One region of the Photobacterium sp. GB-210 genome, then DNA from elsewhere that is predicted to be linked to it. Evidence: riboswitches for the same ligand, from Rfam matches in the RefSeq annotation. Region 1 holds a riboswitch; the other holds the start of a gene.
The links. A riboswitch is a leader RNA that binds a small molecule or an ion and turns the genes downstream of it on or off. The one in region 1 is predicted to bind lysine.
Positions count from the first base shown of each region.

Region 2: linked by a shared signal. The riboswitch ahead of lysC (lysine-sensitive aspartokinase 3) and the one ahead of C9J38_RS06560 (Na+/H+ antiporter NhaC family protein) in region 1 are both predicted to bind lysine.

Region 1 covers NZ_PYNU01000002.1:656,058-664,366, reverse strand. Annotated here, with positions in the region: gene ccoO (cytochrome-c oxidase, cbb3-type subunit II) at 1-554, shown strand, start outside; gene ccoP (cytochrome-c oxidase, cbb3-type subunit III) at 551-2,749, shown strand; lysine riboswitch at 2,886-3,059, shown strand; gene C9J38_RS06560 (Na+/H+ antiporter NhaC family protein) at 3,145-4,725, shown strand; gene C9J38_RS06555 (VOC family protein) at 4,844-5,284, shown strand; gene C9J38_RS06550 (Qnr family pentapeptide repeat protein) at 5,345-5,995, opposite strand; gene C9J38_RS06545 (cystatin domain-containing protein) at 6,096-6,488, opposite strand; gene C9J38_RS06540 (5-carboxymethyl-2-hydroxymuconate Delta-isomerase) at 6,615-6,956, opposite strand; gene C9J38_RS06535 (DsrE/DsrF/TusD sulfur relay family protein) at 7,136-7,492, opposite strand; gene C9J38_RS06530 (hypothetical protein) at 7,808-8,309, shown strand, end outside.
Region 2 covers NZ_PYNU01000003.1:6,564-14,872, reverse strand. Annotated here, with positions in the region: gene uvrA (excinuclease ABC subunit UvrA) at 87-2,912, shown strand; gene C9J38_RS07080 (PglL family O-oligosaccharyltransferase) at 2,990-4,729, shown strand; gene C9J38_RS07075 (alanine--glyoxylate aminotransferase family protein) at 4,783-5,901, opposite strand; lysine riboswitch at 6,140-6,324, shown strand; gene lysC (lysine-sensitive aspartokinase 3) at 6,426-7,796, shown strand; gene metH (methionine synthase) at 7,879-8,309, opposite strand, start outside.

The sequences.
Region 1 (8,309 bases):
TGGTTGCTGCCTTTTCATTCTTAGTATGGGTACTTCCTGCTTTTTTTTACCAAGATAAGTTAATTGCACAATCAAGCGCGAAGCCATTAACCGCGTTAGAAGTTGCTGGTCGCGATATATATATCAGTGAAGGTTGCCATACTTGTCATACCATGATGGTTCGTCCATTAAATGCAGAAATTAAACGTTATGGACGATATAGCCGAGAAAGTGACGATATTTATGAGCATCCCAATTTATGGGGTTCAAAACGTACCGGACCTGATCTCACCAATTTAGGTCGAAAATATTCAGATCAATGGCACATCATCCACTTAAGAAATCCCCGCGATGTTGTACCAACGTCGATTATGCCCTCTTATCCTTGGCTGTTTGAGCAAGTACTCGATGGTGAAGACATTGATGCAAAGCTGATTGCGTTACGTACGCTTGGTGTTCCTTACACTGATAAGGAAATTAAACAGGCGCGCTTAGAAGTAAAAGGTAAAACTAAGGCACAGGCATTAATCGCCTATCTACAAAGTCTGGGACAAGATCAAGGAGTACGACCATGAGTACTTTTTGGAGTGGTTGGGTCATTACCCTAACCCTGATTTTTCTCGCAATAATGATCGTCGTTGTTGCCTACTACTGGAAGAAAAACAGTGCCGCCAATGCTAATCGGACCGTCGATAGCTTTGATGGTATTGATGAAAACGATGCCGCCGTACCTAACCTTCTACTCCTTTCTTATCTTCTTGCTTTCATTATTGCTGCCATTTTCTTGGTACTCTACCCAGGCATGGGAAACTGGCAAGGGCTTATGAAGTGGCAATCAAGTAGTGAAGCAGCTTCAACCTCTCCCACCTCGTTAGCCAAACAAATTAGCCAAATGTCTAATGGCGATACATCATTTCAAACTTTAAGTACCTCGCCTGAAATTGTGGTCGCGGGTCGTGCTTTATTTCAAACCCATTGTGCGGCTTGCCATTTAAATCAAGCACAAGGTCAACTTCATTTCCCTAATTTAAGTGATACCGTTTGGCTTTATGGTGGCAGTGATGAGGCGATCCATCATTCGATTGTTAAAGGTCGTAATGGGGTCATGGCTGGTTGGAAAGATATTCTGACTGAAGAAGAAATTGAGCATGTCTCATATTATGTCGCTTCACTTGAAAAAAACCGCATTATCGCAGAGCCAGCTATTAACCTTGAACTCGGTAAAACTGTATTTGATGCTAACTGTACGGCTTGTCATGGCAGTGATGCAAAAGGTAATACTGCGATTGGTGCGCCAAACCTAACCGATAATATCTGGCTTCACGATGGCAGTGTTGAAGGTATTATTGCAACGGTAAAATATGGCTTAAACAATCTCATGCCTGCTTTTGCAGAGCAGCTCAGCGATAGCGAAATTCAAGCATTAGGCGCTTATATTCGCCACCAAGGAAATAGACAAAACGAGAAACTCGCAGCGCTTGATCCGGATATGGTCAGTAAAGGGCAATATCTTGCCTACGCAGGTGATTGTATTGCTTGTCACACTGGTGAGGGTGGCGAACCATTTGGCGGCGGTTTAGGATTTTTAACGCCATTTGGTACGCTTTATTCAACCAACATTTCAGCGCATCCAACCTATGGTATTGGGGACTACACCTATGATGAATTTTACGATGCGCTACATAAAGGTAAAGGCAAGCATGGTTACCTTTATCCAGCGATGCCCTACTCGTCTTATCAGTATGTGACAGATGAAGACACACAAGCACTTTGGGCTTATATGCAATCGCTCAATTTTGTGAATACTCGTAATGAAGAAAATAAGATGATGTTCCCAAGTAATATCCGGTTAGGACTACTTGGGTGGAATATCGCCTTTCTTAATACCGATCCTTTGCAATACCCAGCCGATGCCACTGAACAATGGAAACGGGGTAAATATTTAACCATGGGGTTAGGTCACTGTTCTGAATGTCATACACCACGTAACATTGCACAAGCTTTGATAGAAAAAGAGTTATTCCAAGGCAATTTAATTGATGGCTGGAAGGCTCCGGATATTACCGCAACAGAGTTATACCAAGACCGTTGGGATGTAAAAACATTAACCGAGTTTTTAAAAACGGGTCATTCAGATAAAGGAACCGCATTTGGTGGTATGGCGGAAGTGGTACAAAACAGTACCCGCTTCTTAACAAAGCAAGACGTTGCAGCCATTGCGGAATACTTGATCACTGGTGATAAATATAACGAGTTAGATAGCTCGGTTCCTCAGCTTACCCCACCAGGCTTTGGTGATTTGGTACCTGCCACTGTTGATATTCAAACCGTAGAGCTAAAACCGTTAAGTAGCAACGATCCTGAAAACGAAGCCAAACTATATGGTGTGTATGTGCAAACCTGTGGTGCATGCCATGGTAAAGACGGTAAAGGTAGGAAAGGGATCGCCCCTACGCTGCTTAACAACGGGATAATTATGCACAGTGATCCTTACGATACCATTGCCGTTACCATTCGTGGTTTATCGCCAAACTTCATGGAACAAGACAGTAACTTTATGCCTATGAGTAGCTTTAACTCGGTGCTCAGTGATGCCAACCTTGCGAAATTAATTAGCTTTGTCCGAGATAAGTTAGGTGATAGAACTGTACCTGTTACACCACAAGAAGTGGCAGAGGTAAGAAAAGATTTAATTAAAGGTGGCTATGCTGGGAATATACACGCCATGACAACACCAGAACAAAATCAGCCTAATAGCATAACAGAATGAGCGATTATCTAAATGGAATATATCGCTACTAATTGGTTAACATGCCATCAACAGTAACAATATTTACAATTAATATGCATTTTCTGTCTGCTTTTTATTGCCTAAGCAAAATTAATAGGTATCATCAAATTTCAATCCTTTGAGTAGAGGCGCGCTGCCTAAAAGTATCCGGATGGAGGGTGACACCTTTGAAGTCTGGGGAAAGGAGTCGGCGCCGAAGTGTTTGTTGTGTCGTCAACAATCGCTGGGTCTGCATTAAATAAGTGCAGAACTGCCATAGTTATTTTGTCTATGGAGCGCTACCCTAAGGGATACGAAGAAGTATTTTTTCTCCTGAAATCTGTTTCTCTATCCTTTCGGTAGATCTCCACCTAATATAGGTGTTTAAGAGATCCATGAATCTAGTTCAATATTCTGACTCCCTGCTATCTGTTGTACCGCCCTTACTGGCGGTTGTTTTAGCAATCACTACACGACGTGTATTGTTATCACTTGGCCTTGGTATTGTTGCAGGCGCAATCCTTCTTAATGATTACAGCCCTTTAGCGGCGCTTCAATATATCATAAATAAAGTTGTAGGCCTTGTTTGGGCAGACGGTGCTGTAAATAGCGGTAACGTTAATATGATCATCTTTATGCTTTTGCTCGGTGGTTTGATCAGCTTAATGACAGCAACAGGTGCAACTAAAGCATTTGCTGAATGGGGTGTTCGTCGCTGTAAAGATCGCCGTAGCGCAAATATGCTAACGGGTTTAATGGTTTTTGCTTTCTTTATTGATGACTTTTTCCATAGCTTATCTGTGGGGCCTATTTGTCGTCCAGTAACAGATCGCTTCAATATCTCACGTGCAAAGCTTGCTTATTTACTTGATTCAACGGCTGCACCTGTTTGTGTTATCACGCCAATTTCTTCTTGGGGTGCTTACATTATTGCTATTCTTAGCGGTATTTTAGTAACAAACCATATTACCGATATCAGTGCTATTTCATTGTTTGTTCAGATGATCCCAATGAACTTGTATGCCGTGTTTACGCTATTAATGGTTATCGTTGTTATTTTCTTCCAACTTAACATTGGTCCAATGCGTCAACACGAAGCATGGGCAGAAGAAGGTAAGCTATGGGATGAATCTAAAGGCCACCCTAAAGGCTTAGAAATTACGACTGAGTCTGAAGGCCAAGGTACTATGATTGATATGGTATTGCCTATTCTGACACTGACAGTCTCAAGCGTTATCTTTATGATCATCAGTGGTGCTGAAGTATTAAGCGCAAAAGGCGAGGCTTTTAGCTTAATTGCTTCTTTAGAGCATACCGATCTAGGTGCTTCATTGGTTAATGCATCTTTATGTAGCCTAGCTGTTTCTATTCTTCTAGCTTTACGTTTAAAGCTGCCACGTAAGACTTGGTTAACTGCGGCACCTCAAGGTGTACAAGCGATGATCCCTGCAATCATTATTCTACTTTTTGCATGGACGATCGGTACTGTTGTGAGTGATATGTCTACAGGCCAATACCTAGCCTCTTTAACAAAAGGGGGGTTCCCAACGGAATTACTACCAGCATTAGTCTTCATCCTTTCATGTGCAATGTCATTTGCGACAGGTACAAGCTGGGGCACGTTCGGTATTATGTTGCCACTTGCTGGTGATATGGCGGTAGCAAGTGATGCTCACCTATTAATGCCGATGTTATCTGCAGTACTTGCAGGTTCGGTATTTGGTGATCACAGCTCACCTATTTCAAGCACAAGTATCTTGTCTGCAACAGGTGCAGGTAGTCACCATATGGATCACGTTATGACTCAGCTTCCTTATGCTATTACTGTCGCTTTTGGCGCACTATTAGGTTATTTGGCAATGGGTATCTTATCTTCAACAATTGCGGGTATTGCAGTAAGCTCTGTTTGGTTCCTTGCATGTTGTACGATTCACCTACGTCGTCATAAGAAACAACTGCAAGCGGTAACAGCATAAATAAATACATTAATATTAGATCATAAAATCTAATAATCCCCGTTCGTTTTAATACGCATTTGCTTTATGCTAAGTATTAGACAACGGGGATTTTTTTGTATAAAAGCTAGGAAATAGAATGGAATACTTACATACCATGGTACGAGTGAGCAACTTAGATGCTTCACTGGATTTTTACTGTAACAAGCTTGGTTTGGTAGAAATTCGACGAAAAGAAAGCGAACGTGGACGTTTTACTCTCGTATTTTTAGCTGCACCTAATCAGGCAGAAACGGCAAAAGAAACACAATCGCCTTTATTAGAACTAACTTATAACTGGGATCCAGAATCGTACACTGGTGGCCGTAATTTTGGTCACCTCGCTTTTGCCGTCGATAATATTTACGATTTATGTGCTCATTTACAAAATAATGGTGTTGTCATTAATCGCCCACCCCGTGATGGACATATGGCATTTGTTCGTTCACCTGATGGCATTTCGATTGAACTGCTACAAAAAGGTGACGCACTAGAACCCGCTGAACCTTGGGCTTCGATGCAAAACCAAGGTGAATGGTAAGAAATAGCTTTTTGTTTGTCGGTATTATTTTATTCAATAATACCGACAGTTTTAGAGCCTTTAAAGCACAATAATGCCAAGTTGACTTAGTAATTGCTCTTGTTGCCAGTCGCAAATTTTTACACCGTTCAAATTCACACGTCGAATATCAACCCCCTCTAAATCCACATGACAAAGATCTGCGTCTTCTACAACGCATTGACCCCACTGTTCAGAGGAAAACTCACCGCGACTTAAGTCAGATCCTTTAAACGATGTTGCCAACAAATTAGCCCCATTCCATCGGTTTTCAAACAGTTCGCACTGCTCTAATTTTATGTCTTCGAAATTGCTATAACGTAAATTGCAGCCAGTGATAAATGCCGAGCAAAAGAAAGTGTTATGGGTAATATAATTTGCAAAAGAAGCATATTGAAAATCAACGCCTTGGAGATTAGATTGTCGCATTTCTATGCCAAAACACTGCGCATTACGAAAACTAGCCATTGACAAATTACACTGCTTAAAACTCGCATCTTTGAGCTTTGAATAGGAAAAATCACAGCCTTTGTCATCCCCCACATCAATAAAATTACAGTTGATAAAACTCGCTTCAACTAAATTTGCACGTGAGAAATCACAACGATAAAACTGACAATTTTCAAAAATAGCTTCGGACAATTCTTGTTTAGAAAAGCTTTCATCTTGATAGCACTGACCTACAACATGCATACATTATCTCTTCTATTACTCTGCGACTGATCAAAAAAAAGCGCAATTACTGATTGCTCAATAATAGCGCTTTCTCAATCTATTAGAACTTATTATTTAATTACTTATGAACATCACAATTCGAAGCTACTGATGATACTTGTTTTACATCTTTAACATCATAAGTATTCTGTAGGCTATGGAAAACAGTCGCATTGTAGTAATCACCATTTTCAATACTAAATGTAATTGAGTAGTTCATACCTGCAACCACTTGCTGTGTTACATGATAGATTTTACCGAGCTGATGCTCACCATGGATTGCTTTAACGGCGTCTTTTGCTGCTTGTTCCACTTCAGGTGTTATGTCACCTTGTGCCCAACCACCAACGATTGCGTGAGAAAAATTACAACTTTCTTGCATATTCGCCTCATTCGAAGTTACGTCTTTTGCAGAATTACATGCAACTAATGTAACTGAGCTTAAAGCAATGAGTAAAACTTTCTTATTCATCATCAAATCCTAATTCACATTTTCTGCATATATATCAACAGAAAACATGATTAAGTGCAAATATACTTTATTCGAACGGTGATTTATTGCTATAAGTAATGATATAAAGCAATTATATTTGCATTTTTATATGACATACTTGCGATAAGATTGCTGATTAATATCTTCAATCTCGACTGTGACGCAAATATCATTCTGAAACATTGCTGCCACTTGGTGCAAGATGACTTCCGATAGATTATCTTTTTGCTTTGGATCTCTACCTGGAAGTACCCTTACGGTAATATGAACGAAAGGCTTTTCGGTTGTCCCTGTACGATATAACTCATAAGGTATGGCACGGGTTTTTATATCTTCTTCATCAAAAAGCCCTGAACTAAACGTCGCGTAATGCGTTGTTGCCATTAATTCATTTAAATTAATCTCTGTTTCAAGATCTTTGGCATATTCAATAATGCAATGCGGCACAGCTTATCTCCTGTATATGAATAGCTTATTTAATGACACTAGCATATATAAATAAGAGAACTCTTAGTTTGATCAGCTTTTTGATAATAAATACATTTAATATCTGAGTTCTTTTGCTTTCTGTGATTCCTGTACAAAAATAGCTCTTTTCTGTTACGTTAAATCACTGAGCATAACAATTAAAATGTTAGTACTTTTTCCGCCTTTAGTGTCCAACTTGCTAAATCATCTAACGAGCCTATTTCACAATCTTCAATGAGCAATGACTCAGACAGCCCTCGCGCACAACAACAGGTTTTACACAATTTGACCTTGCTTCCTTGTGCAATAAGGATTTCAAGCATTTGTTGAATATCATAGCCTTCTACCGGATTTTGCTGTTTCATCGCGCACATCACAGCATCAGACATTAAAAACAATTTGAGACTTACAGGTTGTTCTTCCTGTTCATTAAGTTTAATGGCTAAGCGTAATGCATTAAAAGGACGCTCAGAGCCATAAGGAGCGTCATTGATAACGATTAAAATAGTTTGCATTTAATACCCATCTAAAAAATAAAATCAATTGCCTTTATTGTCACACAAAATGAGATTAAATATATAAAAACCCCAAACACTACTGATCAATAATAGCAATAGTCAATTAATATCACAGTTCACATTTCTAATGTCTTTACGTCACTGTACGTCTACAAAACATTCAGTTAGTACACATTATTATCTCAAATTCACGTTATATGCATATTCTACTATTCTCAACTCGAATAATTTGGCACATTACCGCCTCAGTTGATTTAACACGTTTATTCATAGCAGCTGAAGTGTACTTAACCTCTAGAATGAGAACATAAAATGAGTCATCGTCTTCAACTAACCGATGCACCATCGGTCCTATTTTTATTTGGTCTTTCTGGTGCCGGTAAATCTTTTGTCGGTGATGTCATTGGTGCTCATGACGATTGGTTTGTTTACCATGCAGATGACGATTTAACTGATGAAATGCGTGAAGTTATTGCTGCGAACAAGCCTTTTACGGATGAAATGAGAGATGATTTTTTTATTCGTATCAGTCAAAAAGTTAATCACTTCCGGACTCTTTATCCCCGTGTAGTGGTTACACAAGGTGCTTATAAAAAACAACACCGTGATTTCCTACGTCAAAGTATCACAGACATAGATATGATTTATGTCACTGCAACGGACTCGTTAATTCACCAACGTTTAGAGTATCGTATCAATGGTATTTCTAACGAAAGTGCAGACGCTATAAAGCATATTTTTGAAACACCTGATGATACTGTAAAAACAATTTTTAATTGTGAAGGCAAGGCTTCTATCATTGCGCAATTAAACC
Region 2 (8,309 bases), on a different contig from region 1:
ACTGTGTTTTTACTCAGTATTTTTTGCTCATTATGATCCGCTGTGAAATACTAGTCGTTAAATAAAATAAAAGAATCATCACTGATATGGATAACATCGAAGTCAGGGGTGCTCGCACCCATAACCTTAAAAATATTAATCTAACGATCCCCCGCGATAAGCTCATCGTTATCACAGGGTTATCAGGTTCGGGGAAATCCTCTCTGGCTTTTGATACCTTGTATGCAGAAGGTCAACGTCGTTATGTTGAATCTCTTTCTGCCTACGCACGTCAGTTTTTATCCCTGATGGAAAAGCCTGATGTCGATCATATTGAAGGGCTTTCGCCTGCCATTTCCATCGAGCAGAAATCCACCTCGCACAACCCACGCTCAACCGTTGGTACGATTACCGAAATTTACGACTATCTACGTTTATTGTACGCCCGTGTCGGTGAGCCTCGCTGTCCAACCCATGACATTACGCTTGCTGCGCAAACTGTGAGTCAGATGGTCGACCAAGTCTTAGCCATGCCAGAAGGCAGTAAGCTAATGCTACTGGCACCTATCATTAAAGAGCGTAAAGGTGAGCACGTAAAAACGCTGGCGAACTTAGCTGCACAAGGTTATATCCGCGCCCGTATTGATGGTGAAGTTTGCGATCTTTCCGATCCACCAACATTAGAGCTACATAAAAAACATACCATTGAAGTGGTCGTTGATCGCTTCAAAGTTCGTGACGATCTACAGATCCGCTTAGCCGAATCTTTTGAAACCGCTTTAGAGCTATCAGGCGGTAATGTAGTGATAGCACCGATGTCCGGTGAAGAAGGTGAAGAGCAGGTATTTTCTGCCAATTTTGCCTGTCCACACTGTGGTTATAGTATGCAAGAGCTTGAACCACGCCTGTTCTCGTTTAACAATCCAGCCGGTGCCTGTGGTACTTGTGATGGGCTTGGTGTTCAGCAGTACTTCGATCCCGAACGGGTGATTCAAAATGGCGAATTAAGTTTATCTGGCGGCGCTATACGCGGCTGGGATAAACGTAATTTTTACTATTTCCAAATGCTTAAATCACTTTCTGAGCATTATAAGTTTGACGTTGAAGCACCCTTTGATTCGCTATCGAAGAAAATCAAAGAAGTCATTTTAAACGGTTCTGGCAATACAGAGATCGAGTTTAAATACATCAACGATCGTGGTGATATTACCGTAAGACGCCATCCATTTGAGGGGATCCTCAATAATATGGAACGTCGTTACCGTGAAACCGAATCTAACTCAGTAAGAGAAGAGCTCGCAAAGTTTGTTTCGACTAAGCCTTGTTCAAGCTGTCATGGTTCGCGCCTACGCCAAGAAGCACGCCACGTGTTTATTGGTGAAACCAACTTGCCACAAATCTGTGAAATGAGCATTAGCGGCGCACACCAATTCTTCGATGAGCTAGCTTTAACAGGGCAACGGGCGCAAATTGCAGAAAAGATCTTAAAAGAAATCAACGAGCGTTTAAGTTTCTTAATCAATGTTGGCTTAAACTACCTGAGCCTATCTCGTAGTGCAGATACTTTATCTGGCGGTGAAGCACAACGTATTCGTCTTGCCAGCCAAATTGGTGCAGGGCTTGTGGGCGTGATGTACGTTTTAGATGAGCCTTCCATTGGTCTCCACCAGCGTGATAACGAACGACTACTCAAAACCTTAATTCATCTTCGTGATTTAGGAAATACCGTGATTGTGGTTGAGCACGATGAAGATGCCATTCGTGCTGCAGATTATGTGATTGATATTGGCCCTGGTGCGGGTGTTCACGGTGGTAATATCATTGCGCAAGGTGGCGTTAAAGATATCTTAAAATCAAAAGAATCATTAACAGGACAATACCTCAGCGGTAAAAAAGCAATTGAAATTCCTGCAGAGCGAACACCGTTTGATCCCGAAAAAACCGTCAAACTACTGGGCGCTACCGGTAACAACCTAAAAGATGTCAATGTTGAAATCCCTGTTGGTTTATTTACCTGTATTACCGGTGTTTCTGGCTCAGGAAAATCAACACTTATTAACGATACCTTCTTTGAAATTGCTCATCACAAATTAAATGGTGCAACAACTGGCACACCTGCGCCGTATCGTGAGATCCAAGATCTAGAACATTTCGATAAGGTTATCGACATTAACCAAAGCCCGATTGGTCGTACTCCGCGTTCAAATCCTGCCACTTATACCGGTATTTTCACCCCTATTCGTGAGCTTTTTTCAGGCACTCAAGAAGCCCGTTCCCGTGGTTATAAACCAGGGCGTTTTAGTTTTAACGTTCGTGGTGGTCGCTGTGAAGCCTGCCAAGGTGATGGTGTTATTAAAGTTGAAATGCATTTTCTTCCCGATGTTTATGTCCCTTGTGATGCCTGTAAAGGAAAACGTTATAACCGTGAAACCTTAGAGATCCGCTACAAAGGTAAAACCATTGATGAAGTGTTAGAGCTTACGGTTGAAGATGCACGAGAATTCTTTGATCCGGTTCCCGCTATTGCAAGAAAGTTACAAACCTTAATGGATGTTGGTTTATCGTATATTCGTTTAGGTCAAGCGGCGACAACCTTATCAGGCGGTGAAGCACAACGTGTAAAACTCGCAAAAGAGTTATCGAAACGCGATACCGGAAAGACACTTTATATTCTGGATGAACCAACAACCGGATTACACTTCCACGATATTCAGCAGCTATTAACAGTACTGCATAAATTGCGTGATAAAGGTAATACCATTGTGGTGATCGAACATAACTTAGACGTAATAAAAACCGCAGATTGGATCATCGATCTTGGTCCTGAAGGCGGTAGCGGTGGTGGTGAGATCATTGCAACAGGAACACCTGAAGATGTAGCGAAAGTGAAAGGCTCACATACAGCAAGGTTCCTTAAACCGCTGCTAGGTTAGAATATGAAAACACGCTAGTATATGATAACAGGCTGATTTTATTCAGCCTGTTTGCTTATTCATACTCAGGAACAACCATGACAGTGTTACAACTCGAAGGTACCAGATTAGAAAAGAAACGGATTTCTAAACCATTGGTACGCTATTTCCTTGCAACAATCGGTGTTATTTTTATTGTTGCTATGCACTACTTCCAACATAATCCCGGCGGTTCAGGGCTTGAGCTCTCGTTTAACGCTGCAGTTTGGATCCCTTTTAGTTTTGCTATCTCCTTCGGCTTACTGGAAATTTGTCGCCAACAAATCTGGCGTTATTCACGCCTAACACTATTATTGTTTACTTGTTGTGTACTGCTGACTCTCCCCATTTTTTATTCCAATGCTGATGCAGGAGCGGCGTTTAATCGCTTGTTTACCTTGTGGGCTGGATTTCTGTTTTTTGTCAGCTTGCAGCAATTCGTTTTTACCCACCAGCAACGCCAACGTTTGTTATGGTTTATTTTAATTGGGGTACTCATTGAAGCCGTATTTGCGTGGTATCAATACCTTTGGATCCCAGCAAAGAACCCTATCGGCTATGACACTATCGCTAACCGCCCTTATGGTATTTTTCAACAACCAAATGTGATGGCGAGTTTTCTTGCAACAGGGCTTGTGATTGGTACGTATCTATTAGCACGTATTCCGCTATATCGCGGTAAATGGTCATGGCAACATGTCACTTTGCTGATAACACCTATACTAACGATTCCAATATTAGTGGTATTGAACTCTCGTACAGGCTGGCTAGGCGCAATTATCGGTATAGTACTAATGCTGCCGTATTTACGTCGCTTTGCCGCAAAACAAGCTCAACGTTTATGGTTGTTAATGATTACATTAGGGCTTTGTTTAGCATGGAATATTTCATCTACAGAGAATTGGTCACCAAAAGAAAACAGCACCAGTCTAGAAAGTTTAAGAGCAATCCACTTCCCACAAGCCTATGATATGTTTACTACTAAACCACTCACTGGTTATGGCTATGGAAAGTTTGAAGCAGCTTACATCACACAAACAGCGTTATGGCACAATGAAGATCCAGCACAACATGCAGGTGTTCCTAGCTTAGATCACCCACATAACGAGTTACTTTTCTGGGCAGACGAAGGCGGTATAGTCCCACTTATCGGCTTATTGCTTGCTGCATTTGCGGTAATGGTAAAAATAAGAAAAGCGCCTAATGGTACCCAGTTAGCCTTAATAGGATTGTTTTTCCCTATCGTTCTGCATACCCAACTTGAGTATCCTTTCTACCATTCATTAGTCCATTGGCTGATCTTTATCATACTGATATTTTGGGTAGATAACCTCACCACCAAATATCATCGCCAATCATTAAGCTACGTACTAGGGCTGAAAGTTTTCGCACTTATTGTACCAATTTTTATCTCTAGCTTTATGATAACGACCCTGTATTCAGGTTGGCAGTTAACTAAATTTGAAACCACTCGACCAGTCAATATTGAATACTTACTAAAGGTGAATAATCCATGGTCGTGGAAAAACCGTTTTGATTGGGATTTGCAGTTAACCCAGTTACAACTCGGAATTAGCAGTAATAAGCCAGCATTAATTGAAGACTATATTCAATGGGCAACCGAGAAAGCGAAAACATGGCCGCGACCGGCACTGTATCAAAACCTGATCCTCGCTTACGATGCCCTCGGCAATAAAGAGCAAGCATCACAAATCAGAGATGAAGCGCTGTTCTTATTCCCATCTTTAAATTTTGAGCAGCAAAACAGCGAAGCAAAGGCAACGTCTGCTGCTAAATAACTATAAAAAATGGCTACCCAATTGGTAGCCATTTTTATTTACTCATCAATAAATTACTTCAATGTGGTTTCTAGCACTTTTAAGCACAGCGCAACATTTTCACTTCTCGCACCATAGCCCATCAAACCGATACGCCACGCTTTACCTGCCAACGCACCTAAACCTGCTCCGATTTCCAAGTTGTAACGTTGCAGCAACTCATTACGTACCTCAGCATCATCAACGCCTTCAGGGATATAAACCGCATTGAGTTGGGGCAAACGTGACATTTCTTCTACCACAAATTGGATCCCAAGCTTTTCAAGCCCTGCTTTAAGCTCTTCATGGACATTTCGATGGCGCTGCCATGCATTTTCTAACCCTTCGTTTTGCAATAATACCAAGGCTTCATGCAACGCATATAAACTGTTTACAGGTGCAGTATGGTGATAGCTACGCTTACCTTCACCACTCCAATAACCTAGCACCAAACTTTGATCTAAAAACCAGCTTTGTACTTTGGTTTTACGTCGTTGGATCTTATCAATCGCCTTTTGAGAAAACGTTAATGGCGATAACCCCGGCGTGCAGGACAAACACTTTTGGCTACCTGAATAAACCGCATCTAATTGCCACTCGTCCACCAGCAAAGGAACACCACCAAGTGATGTCACCGCATCAACAATCGTTAAGCAATCATGTTTACGGGCAATTTCCGCCAATGTTTTCGCATCACTCAATGCGCCGGTTGAGGTTTCGGCATGTACAAAAGCAACAATTTTAATTTCAGGATCGTTTTGTAACGCTTGATCCACTAAATAAGGATCAACCGCCGCCCCCCATTCGTTATCCACAACGATAGCAACACCACCACAACGCTCGACATTTTCCCGCATCCGTTCCCCGAAAACGCCATTACGGCAAACTAGTACTTTATCCCCAGCTTCAACGAGATTAACAAAGCAGGCTTCCATTCCTGCACTACCTGGCGCTGAAACAGCGATGGTAAAGGCATTTTGGGTTTGAAAGGCATATTGCAACAATTGTTTTAATTCATCCATCATGCCGATAAATAATGGATCAAGGTGCCCTACCGTAGGACGACTAAGCGCTTGTAATACTTGCGGATAAATATCTGATGGTCCCGGCCCCATGAGGGTTCGATGCGGTGGGATAAAGCTGGTAATTGTCATTCTTTTGCTCCGTAAAGTCATTGTCCCTGTCGATATTTTTATGTGGAACGCGTTGCTATCTATTTTAGAGTATTAGAGCCCCTTCATTGGTGCAAGCGACCTATACCGATCCCATGACACACATTGACGAAATATCATATGTAAATAAATTGTCATATTCCATTTGACAACAGGGTGATGAATCTTATTCAATAAGATGATATTTTATTCAAGCACTTATTATTCAAACAGTACGACTTTAAACGGAAGAGGAGCGTTACCTAGGTATCATAATGACAGGACCCCATCCAATCGCCATTATGAGAGGGAGAGTAACGCCGAGGTATAACTGATTAGGGGATGAGTTATATCGGCTATGAAGGTTGAATCCTTCTAGCTGTCACCAAGGTCAATGATTGACATTGGTGGGGAGCTTCTGGGTGAGTGACTATTCACCTCTTATGCTCTCCTGACAGGATGTCGGGAATACTCCCGAAAAAATAGCCTACCTTGTGATGTGTTTACTATTTAGGGAGAAATTAATTATGGACAAGGCTGCAACACATTCAGATTCACTCACTGTCGCAAAATTTGGCGGTACCAGTGTTGCTGATTACACCGCAATGAGCCGAAGTGCTGCCATTGTTATTGCTAATCCAGACACTAAAATTGTGTTAATCAGCGCCTGCTCTGGTGTCACGAATATTCTGGTAGAACTTGCTAATGGCGTGAGCGATTCAACGACCCGCCAACAGCGCATTCAGACACTGACCCAAACCCACCAAGATGTTCTTGATCAACTTCAGCACCCAGAAAATATTCAAGACGCTATTTTCGGCCTACTTGATAACATCGCAACCTTAGCTGAACATGCGGCATCAACAACCTCTGCACAATTGACCGATCAAATTGTTAGCCATGGCGAGCTGCTTTCAACCCATCTTTTTAGTCAAATATTAGTCGAGCTAAACGCCCCAGCTGTACGTGTAGATATTCGTTCCATCATGCGTACTGATGATCAATTTGGTAAAGCGATCCCACAGCCAGAAACAATTAAGCAATTAGCGACTGAGCAATTATTACCACTATTAGACAATAATATCGTGGTATCACAAGGCTTTATTGGATCAAACAGCCAAGGTGTTACGACAACACTTGGTCGTGGGGGGAGTGACTATAGTGCCGCTTTAATCGCAGAAGCCGTAAATGCTAGCACATTAGAGATTTGGACTGACGTACCGGGTTTATACACTACCGACCCACGTATTACATCGGCCGCTAAACCGATCAAAGAGATCAGTTTTAGCGAAGCATCTGAAATGGCAAACTTTGGTGCTAAAATTTTACACCCATCAACCCTAGTACCTGCTGTTCGTCAACAGATCCCAGTATTTGTAGGTTCATCAAAAGCACCAGAGCAAGGCGGTACTTGGATCAGACAATCCGTTGAAGAAGCGCCACTATTTAGAGCACTCGCATTACGTGCCAACCAAACCATGGTGACACTCACGAGCTTAAATATGTTCCATGCATATGGCTTTTTAGCAGAAGTCTTTCGTATCTTGGCTGAACATAAAATCTCAGTTGATCTCATCACAACCTCAGAGGTCAGCGTTTCACTGACCTTAGATCAAACTGATACGGGTGGCGGTGCGCCAACGCTTCCGCTTCAAGTCGTTGAAGAATTAAGCCAATTATGTGTGGTTGACGTCGAGCAAGGGCTATCACTGGTTGCACTTATCGGTAACCAAATGAGTGATACGAAAGGCTCAGCCAAAGATATCTTTGGCGCGCTAGAAGATCATAACCTTCGTATGATTTGCTACGGCGCTAGCCCACATAATTTATGTTTCTTAATTAATGAAGATGAAGCTAAAGACGTGGTTCGCACACTGCACGCATCTTTATTGGAATAAGCTCTTTCTAACTAACCCAAATAAAGTTCCGATAAACAAAAAGGCGCATTGAGCGCCTTTTTTATTCACTATCGATTAAGCATTAAAGATTTGGGCCTAACCATTTCTCAGCTTCGATCAAATCCCAACCTTTTCGATCGGCATAACTTTCTAACTGATCTTGCTGGATCTGAGCAACCGCAAAGTAACGAGAATCAGGATGTGAGAAATACCATCCCGAAACTGCAGCACCAGGCCACATTGCGTAACTTTCCGTTAGTGCCATGCCAGTATTTTTCTCAGCATCAAGTAACTGCCAAATAGCACCTTTTTCGGTATGCTCAGGACATGCGGCGTAACCAGGTGCAGGACGAATACCTTGATACTTTTCTCGGATCAAATCGTCATTATTCAGATTTTCATCAGCTGCATAACCCCAAATATCTTTACGTACCATTTCATGCATACATTCAGCAAAGGCTTCCGCTAATCGATCCGCAACAGCCTGTACCATAATGGCATTGTAATCATCAC